Aliamphritea ceti: one gene and its partner. The protein of the gene in region 2 interacts with the protein of the main gene of each other region in a pairwise test. Links are inferred from orthologs where the notes say so. Each region holds a gene or a part of one and is shown on either strand. Other genes may lie near its edges.

The links.
Region 1: the proteins of OCU49_RS14790 (region 2) and recJ interact in binary tests that used the Escherichia coli proteins (3 or more experiments, as listed by UniProt). The link is inferred for Aliamphritea ceti from one-to-one orthologs.

What each region holds. Positions count from the first base shown.
Region 1 is NZ_AP025282.1:641,568-645,608, reverse strand. Bases 1,171-4,041 are described here. They hold recJ (single-stranded-DNA-specific exonuclease RecJ), read right to left. Parts: upstream 3,538-4,041; coding sequence 1,804-3,537; downstream 1,171-1,803. Other genes in these bases: OCU49_RS02905 (YdcF family protein), read right to left, coding at 3,543-4,041; OCU49_RS02915 (hypothetical protein), read right to left, coding at 1,584-1,772; OCU49_RS02920 (methyl-accepting chemotaxis protein), read left to right, coding at 1,171-1,539. Also shown: more of OCU49_RS02920, read left to right, coding at 1-1,170. UniProt on the Escherichia coli protein: Single-stranded-DNA-specific exonuclease.
Region 2 is NZ_AP025282.1:3,228,291-3,233,628, reverse strand. What follows is about bases 1,246-4,242. They hold OCU49_RS14790 (DNA topoisomerase III), read left to right. Parts: upstream 1,246-1,733; coding sequence 1,734-3,752; downstream 3,753-4,242. Other genes in these bases: OCU49_RS14785 (type 1 glutamine amidotransferase domain-containing protein), read right to left, coding at 4,017-4,242; OCU49_RS14795 (glutathione S-transferase N-terminal domain-containing protein), read left to right, coding at 1,246-1,607. Outside these bases: OCU49_RS14805 (Crp/Fnr family transcriptional regulator), read left to right, coding at 1-285; OCU49_RS14800 (TIGR04211 family SH3 domain-containing protein), read right to left, coding at 332-901; more of OCU49_RS14795, read left to right, coding at 1,245-1,245; more of OCU49_RS14785, read right to left, coding at 4,243-4,703; OCU49_RS14780 (LysR family transcriptional regulator), read left to right, coding at 4,858-5,338.

The sequences.
Region 1 (4,041 bases), 2.6 Mb from region 2 along the record:
CAACTGAAAGAAAACCTGCTCTCGGCGAAAAAAGACCGGCTACAGGGGCTTGTTACAACTGCGCACGCCATTCTGGGTGACTACCACCAACGCAGCCAAAACAATGAAATGAGTGAAACCGAAGCCCGACAAGCCGCCAGCCGGGTTATCAGTCAGTTACGCTATGATAAGAACCAATACTTTTGGATAAATGATCTACAGCCACAAATAATCATGCATCCGATCAAACCTTCGTTAAACGGCAAAGATGCTTCCGCTATTAAAGACAAACAGGGAAAGTTACTCTTTATGGCCTTTGTTGATGTCGTCAATAATAACGGCGAAGGCTTTGTCGATTACTTCTGGGCAGCCCCTAATGGCAGCGAAGAACAGCTACCTAAACTCTCCTACGTTAAAGGCTTTAAAGCTTGGAACTGGATGGTCGGCAGCGGTATTTATGTCAACGACATAGACGAACAGTTCACAACCATTCTCACGCAGAGACTAATATTTCTGGGCATTACTCTGGTTGTATTTATTGTACTTTGCCTGTTAATCAGCCGCAGTATTATCAGGCCACTTCATCAAACAACAGAAGCTATGAAAGACATTTCACAGGGAGAAGGCAACCTTACCGTTCGCTTGCCCGTTAACACCTCTGATGAACTGGGCATATTAGCTGCGACATTTAACACCTTTGTTGAACGGATACACCAAACTGTCATTCAGGTCCGAACTTATGGTGATGAACTGGTCACCGCATCCGATTCTCTGGCAAATATTACAGACCAAACGAACTCCAGTATTGCGACACATCAGGAAGAAACACACAAAATAGTTGAAGCAGTCAGAGAGATGAACCACACAGTTCAGGAAGTTGCCGGCAATGCATCCGAAGCAGCTAACTCAGTCTCAGCTGTACGCAACCAGGCAATGGAAGGCCAGTCCGTTGTTAAAGCCAGCATCAGCGCCACCCACAACCTTGCACAATCAGTAGATCAGGCAGTTACCAGCATTCAGACGCTTGAAACAGATGTTGAGAACATTGGAGGCATACTCGATGTAATTCGCTCAATTGCAGATCAAACTAACTTGCTTGCCCTGAACGCGGCCATTGAAGCAGCACGCGCCGGTGAGCAAGGCAGGGGATTTGCAGTCGTTGCAGATGAAGTCCGCGTACTGGCGCAACGGACTCAGGAATCAACAGAAGAAATACAAAGCATGATAGAGCAACTACAAAACGGTGCTCACAATACAGTAACAGTAATTCAGACAGGTAGAAGCCAGGCAGAAGTTAGCGTGCAGCAGTCTGAACAAGCTGGCGCAACGCTCAATTCAATTACACAGGACATTCTCAGTGTCGCTGATATGAATACGCAAATCGCCAGTGCAACAGAGCAGCAAAGTTCAACTGTAAATATGATCAGCCACAACGTAAACAACATGCATCATGCATTTGGCCAAACAACAGAAAGCTCACAGCAGGTAACCCAGTCAAGCGAACAACTTAATCAGTTAGCGAATAACATTCACAAACTACTGGGGCAATTCAAAATTTAATCCATATAAAATGCACTGCCAGCCGGCAACTGGCAGCTGCTTGTTTATAATTTACAGGCACCGCCCAGACAGTCATCAAAGTCCATATTTTCAAGTTCATCACGTTCAATCTTAGCTTGTTGAAAGTGCTCATATAGCGCTAACTCTTCAGCGCTGCCAGCATCTTTCTTAATACCGGCTTTTGCAAATACACCCAGCAATGTATTTAATTCCTGCAAATTAAAGTCATTCATTTAAGTATTCCCTTATCAATTACAGTTTTAATTAGCCTAGCGGTAACAGATGATCAATCATTAGCTGCACATTCCGCTGCCCCCTAAATTCATTCACATCCAGGCGATACACAGCACGTACTTTCTGGATAGTCTGATCTGGCCACAACTTAGTATCAGCATTAAAATGAATACCGTCCACAGCAACACCACTTTCAGGGTCCATCAACACAACTTTCAAATGCCGCTGCCCAACTATACGTTGTTGCAGCAATGAAAATTCACCATCAAATAAAGGCTCAGGAAAGTGCTGTCCCCATGGACCACCTTCCCTCAAGAGTTCTGCAACCTGTAAAGTAAATTCCTGCCCACTAAGAGATCCGTCAGTCAGTACCGAATGTTGCAACTGTTCAGCAGACATCTGTCGCCGTACTTCAGCATCAAACGCCTCCTGAAAAGCATCCAACTGATCAGCCACTATCGTCATACCGGCAGCCATTGCATGGCCACCAAACTTCTTCAGTAAATGCGGATGTTTAGCAGCAACAGCATCAAGGCCATCACGAATATGAAAACCCGCGACCGACCTTGCAGATCCTTTTAACTCACCATCATCTCCGGCAGCAAATGCAACTACCGGGCGATTCAGTTTCTCCTTAATGCGAGACGCTAGAATACCGATAACTCCCTGATGCCAGTCTTCCTGAAACAAACACACGCCAAAGGGTAGTTCAGCATCGTCCAGCTCCAGGCTATCCAGTAATAGTAAAGCCTGCTGCTGCATTTCCTGCTCGATACCACGGCGTTCCTGGTTCAGTTCATCCAGCTGTACTGCCAGTGTACGCGCTCTTTCAGGATCGTTACTCAACAGGCATTCAATACCAACGGACATATCATCCAGCCGGCCAGCAGCATTCAGGCGAGGTGCTAACGCAAAGCCTAAATCTGAAGCAACCAGATTATGTCGTGTCCGGCCGCTAACATCTAATAACGCCAAAATTCCAGGACGCGCCTGACCAGCACGAATACGTTGCAGCCCCTGATGAACTAAAATCCGGTTATTTTCTTCCAGAGGTACGACATCCGCTACCGTACCTAAAGCAACCAGATCCAGCAGGCTACCAAGATTAGGCATAGCAATGTTTTGCTCAGCAAACCAACCCTGCTGCTGAAGTAAACGCCTTAACGCGGCCATCACATAAAAAATAACACCCACACCGCAAGTAGATTTTTCAGAGAAATGACAGTCAGGTTGATTAGGGTTCACTATTGCACAGGCATCCGGAAGCACGTCACCTGGTAAATGATGGTCCGTTATGACCACGTCGATACCGGCAAGATTGGCAGCGGCGACACCTGAAACACTGGAAATACCATTATCGACGGTGACAATCAGATCAGGCTGCCTTTGAGCTGCAACAGCAACAATCTCGGGGCTCAGGCCGTAGCCATACTCGAACCGGTTAGGAACAAGATAATCAACCCGCTGCGCACCCATCATGCCTAAGGCAAGCATTCCCAAAACAGTACTGGTCGCACCATCGCAGTCAAAATCACCAACTATCAAAATGCTTTGCTGCTGTCTGATTGCATCAGCCAGACGCTCACTTGCAGCATCTAAGCCACAAATATCCTGGCCATTCTGCAATTGATTCAGCTGCCGGCCTAAGCGTTCAACATCATACAATCCCCGGCTCGAATAAACTCTCGCCAGTAAGGGATGAACCTGATTAAACACCGGAACATCTGCCGTATGTTCACGGCGACGAATCAATAATTCTGACATTACACTTAAATACTCAGCTCTTGCGGCTGTTCAGTCACAGCCCGCTCAACAGGAAACCAATTATCCGTTTTACCTGTAGCGAAATATACCCCCAGACCAATCCACTCACGCACAGCGGTACCAAAATCACTTAAATTGCCTGCCAGATCAAACCTGAAATTATCCAACGCAAAAGGCTTTGAATAATAATCAACCGGATAGGGAATTACCTTCCAGCCCTGCTGACGATAAATACCGACTGAACGCGGCATATGAAAGGCTGAGGTTACTAACAACCAGCCATCTCCCTGATCAATACTGACAGCCTCAGGTAACACCTGCCCTGAAAACAAAGCATTTTCATAAGTGTTACGTGACTGGCGCTCATAAATTATATTTTCAGCCAAACTGAACTCATCCAACCATGCTTTTACTGTATCAGCGCCACGAAACTCAGGCTTCAATACAGACCCTGATCCGCCAGTAAAAATAATCGGTTTATCTGGAAAGCGCTTTAACATCATC
Region 2 (5,338 bases):
GATAACAATAGATTACATAAAATTCGCAGTTTTCAGGCAACTGAGTGTTTCGGTTCGATGGCGCTGCTCGGTGTTTATCCGCGCAGTGGTGTAGTACTGGCTGATGATCATTGCCATGCAATTGAAATCAAAGCGGACCAGTTATTTGCCTTGTATCAGCACGATGCTGAACAATACACGCTGATTTTTATGAATATGGCCCGGGACTTAAGCAGACGCTTGCGAGACGGCGATTGCCAGTTAGCCGGGTGTATCGACCAGCTAAAAACAGAAACCGCCGAATAACGGCGGTTTTTTTTGTCTGTCTTTTAAAGAAATTCTGATGTAGCGCTTACCAGACGTCTGGGCGTTTTTTGCGGCGTGGGAACATTGGAATAATCAGACCCAGAATCAGGCCACCAAAAGCAACTAGCCCGCCGTAAGTAAACCAGCGCATCAGATTAGAGTCATCCATGCTGTTGATTGAGCGGTTCAGGCTGGATATTTCCAGTTCCAGCTTAGCAATAGTGTCGGCGTATTCTTTGTTTTGCTGTTGCAAGCCAACGGTTTGTTGTTTGAGTGACTGAATAGCGCCATTTTGCTGAGTAATCATAGCATTGCTTTTCCCCAGCTTTTCTTCCAGTTGCGGGAAGCGTACAGACATGCTGGTACCTTCGCTTACGTTTGCACCTGGTAGCCAGCCGGTACGGCCGGAAGCGGTTTTGATCCGTACGTATCCGCTATCTTTGTTTCGGCTAAGTATTGTAATACTGGTGCCGCTGCGAATACGGCCGGTAATCCTGAACTGGTCACTGGGGCCACCGTGGTAATAAGTGAAGACATCATCACTTATGTACGCTGCCTGGGTATTGAGGCTGAAAAGGGAAATGAAGGTCAAGCAGGAAGCAATTAATAAACGCATGGTGGCACCGTAACTCAAAATTTTCTCTTGCTGCGTATCAGGGCTGCAAGTTTGTCTTTGTTTGATCAGGCATCTGCTGGCAATTCAGAGGGGTTACCACTGGTAAAGCGGGGCGCAGAAGCCCGGATAAATTAGCTAGAAATCATGTTCCATCCCTGTACAGCTTAGCCTGTGACTGCCCTGTCTGAGAAAAGTTCGAACATTTGTTTATTATTTTCAGTTTTATTTCAGCTTGATCGTGCACGTATTTGGCCCTGTCACAGTGCTCTATATTTGGCATCGTCACCGGTGATTGATCTGTGCTAGAATCGCGCACCGTTTTTGTTCTTTGAGGAAGATAGTAGTGTTTATTATTCGCTGGATTCTTGGTCGTATTATTCTGCTGTTGAATGCGCTTACTCCGCCGACAAAAATGCAGCGCAGCCCTGAGCAACAAGCTCAGCTGGATAAGCAGACTGCCAATTTATCTTTATATCAGTATGAAGCTTGCCCATTTTGCGTGAAGGTGCGCCGGGCGATGCGCCGCTTCAATCTGAATGTTGAAGTGCGTGATGCTAAACGTAACCAGGACTTTAAAGCTGAGCTCGAAAAAGATGGCGGTAAATTAAAAGTGCCTTGTTTGCGTATTGAAGAGCAGGATGGTGTGCGTTGGATGTATGAATCTGGCGAGATTATTCAGTATCTTGAGCAAAATTATGTGAAGTAAACTTTGCAGATACACATTAAGAAAGCAGCCAATGGCTGCTTTTTTTGTGTTTGTGATTCACAGGGCTTGCCGGCAAAGAAGTATAGACTGTATATTTAGCCAGTAATTTATCTGTTTGAGCACCTTATGATTTTATACATTGCTGAAAAACCCAGTCTGGCCCGGGCACTGGCAGATGTGCTGCCAAAACCACAGAGTAAAGATCAGGGCTTTATCCGGGTAGGAAATGGTGATGTGGTCAGTTGGTGCTTAGGGCATTTACTGGAGCAGGCAGAGCCGGATCAGTATGACCCACAGTTTAAGCAGTGGCGCTTTGAGCATCTACCAATAATACCTCAGCAGTGGCAATTACAACCACGCAGTAAAACCCGCAGCCAGTTAAGTGTGTTACGTAAACTAGTAAAGCAGGCTGATCAATTAGTTCATGTGGGCGATCCTGACCGTGAAGGGCAGCTGCTTGTCGATGAAGTGATTAATTATCTGGGGGTCAGCGCTGCTAAAAAAGCAGCTACTCAACGCTGTCTGATTAGCGATCTTAATGGCAGTGCTGTGCGCCGGGCTTTAAAGCAGTTGCGTTCAAACCAGGAATTTATTCCGCTGTCGATCTCGGCACTGGCCCGTTCAAGGGCTGACTGGCTGTACGGTATGAATATGACCCGCGCTTATACTTTGCGAGGTCAGCAGGCAGGCTATAGCGGAGTGTTGTCTGTAGGGCGGGTGCAAACGCCTTTATTAGGGTTAGTTGTCAGACGGGATCTGAGCATTGAAGAGTTTGTGTCCAAGCCTTTTTATGAGGTGGTGGCACACTTACAGACTTCTCTGAAAGAAGCCTTTCAGGCGCGCTGGAAGCCCAGTGAGAACTGTGCACCCTATCAGGACGAAGAGGGCAGGGTGTTATCCCGGCCGCTGGCAGAAAATGTGGCCTCAAGGATCACTGGCCAGCCAGGTACAGTCACTAAGCTGGAACAGAAGAAAAAGCAGCAGGCAGCGCCTTTGCCGTTTAATTTATCGGCACTGCAGATAGAAGCTGCCAAGCGGTTTGGTATGAATGCCAAGGCCGTGCTGGATACCTGTCAGAGTTTGTATGAACGCCATAAGCTAATTACCTATCCACGTTCAGATAGCCGCTATTTACCCCGTGAACATCATGCATTGGCAAAAGATGTAATGCCTGTTGTGATGAGCAACTGTCCTGATTTTGAGAAAGTTTCAGGCTTATTGGATCTGAGTCGACGCAGTGCCGCCTGGAATGACAGCAAGGTGGACGCGCATCACGCAATTATTCCGACTAGCCGAAAAATGCCGGCATCTCTGGGGGAAACAGAGAAGAAAATATATACGCTGGTTGCTACTTTTTATCTGTATCAGTTTTTGCCGAAGTACAGCTACTTTGAAACGAAGGCGGAAGTGACAGTTGCGGGTGGGTTGTTTGCCTGTAATGCACACCGGACTCTGGATCTGGGCTGGAAGAATTTACTCAATAAAGATGCCAGTAAAGATCAGCAGTTACCTGAGCTGAAGCAAGGCCAGGTCGTTGATTGCCTGCGTGGTGAAGTTGAAGAAAAGCATACCCAACCTCCCAAATACTTTACTGATGCAACCCTGTTAGCGGCAATGACAGGTATTGCCCGCTATGTACAGGATCCGGATATTCGCAAAATTCTGAAAGATACCGACGGTTTAGGCACAGAAGCAACCCGGGCGGGGATCATTGAGTTGCTGTTTACCCGTGGTTTTTTATATCGTGAAGGCAAAGCTGTGCGGGCTACTGAGGTGGGTAAAGCGCTAATCAGCTGTTTACCTGATTCAGCTACGACACCAGATATGACCGCGCGCTGGGAGGCTACGCTGAATGACATTAGTCATAAACAGAGTAGTTACGATGCTTTTATGCAGCCTTTGCTGGTGAGTTTGCAGGAACTGGTTGCGGGCTCAGAGAGCGTACAAATCCCGGCTTCACTAAAAGCTGCTTCACCAGCCCGGAAAAAAACCTATGGCCGGCGGCGTAAAACTGCGGCAGGTAAATCAGCAGCTAAAACAGGAAGTAAGACTGCAGCGAAAGCTACTGGTCGCAGCTCTAAAGCATCTGGAAAGAGTGCTGTTAAGTCGGCCGGTGGCCGGCAACGTAAAGCAGCGTCCGTATAAAGACAGCTTATGCTGATTAGCCAGATATATTTATCAGACTGTTCGAGACAGGCATTTATTTGGCTGCGACAGAACAGAGTGCCTGACCAGCTCACAGGTCGATATCGGGGGGATGAGATCGACAGTTTTGATTGTGAGGGTCAGGCAAAAGGGGTATCAGGAATATCCGTTAGTATCGTTACTTATCCTGATCGGCATGTTGTGTCAGATGCGTATTGATACGTATCAAAAGCACAGTAGTGCCGGTCTGTTATTCCGGACTTATCAATCCAGATGAGCCAACAGCTTTTCAGCAACAAGGGCTGAGCTGGCCGGATTCTGTCCGGTAATAATCAAGCCGTCCTGCACAGCAAAAGCATGCCAGTCTTCTGCTTTCTGGTATTCCGCTCCGGCTGCCTGGAGTGCATCTTCTAACAGAAAAGGAACTATGTCGGTTAACTGAACGGCAGCTTCTTCTGAATTACTAAACCCTGTTACTGCTCGTTCTTTAACAAGCGCTACGCCACTAGCGTCTTTAGCATGCAGTAATACCGCACCGGCGTGACACACTGCTGATACCGGTTTATTACTGGCGATCAGTGCTTCAATCAAAGCGATTGAATCTTTATCTTCCGTTAAATCCCATAACGGGCCATGGCCACCCGGGTAAAACACCGCATCGTAATCTGTAGCATTTATGTCGCTGAGTTTCTGTGTTGCTGCTAGTTTCGCCTGGCTGCTTGCATCTGCATCGAAGCGTCGTGTTGCGTCGGTTTGAAAGTCAGGTAGTTCGCTTTTTGGATCAACCGGAGGTTGGCCGCCAGTTGGGGATGCCAGAGTAATCTCGGCACCGGCATCAAGAAACACGTAGTAAGGTGCGGCAAATTCTTCAACCCAGAAGCCGGTTTTTTCACCAGTGTTGCCCAGTTCTGAGTGAGAGGTCAGAACCATAAGAATTTTTGACTGTGGCATGGTTAGCGTCCTTGATTGAGATACTGAAAGTATTTATTGAAGTATTTAGTGGAATAACAACAGTATGAATTAATCAGTCTGATTACATAATGGCGATAAACTTGGTAACTTTGTTTTAATAATTGATACAAAGAAGATGCAAAGAGCTGCCCTGATGAATCTTTCCTTTGAACAACTTAAAAGCATGGTTGTATTTGCGCACGTTGCCGGGCGCGGCAGTTTTAGCGCTGCTGCCCGACATATGGGGCTTTCCCGTGGCGTAGTGAGTTATCACATTAAGAAGCTGGAACAACAGTTGGGAGTGCAGCTGCTGAACCGCTCGACAAGGTCTTTATCGTTGACTGACGAAGGGCGTGCTTATTATACGTACTGTAAAACCATTACTGAGCAGGCTGACTCAGCTCAGCAGCAAATGGAAAACTTCAAGCATGTACCGGAAGGTCTGTTGAAGATTACCTGTCCGGTGAATATGGGGCTACAGATCATCGTGCCGGCGTTGAACGTTTTCAAGCGTCAGTATCCCCGTATTGAGCTGGATGTGGTGCTGGCAGATCAGGTTGTGAATATTCTGGAGGAGGGGATCGATCTGGCGATCCGTGGTGCGCCGTTGGCTGATTCTTCGCTACAGGCTATGC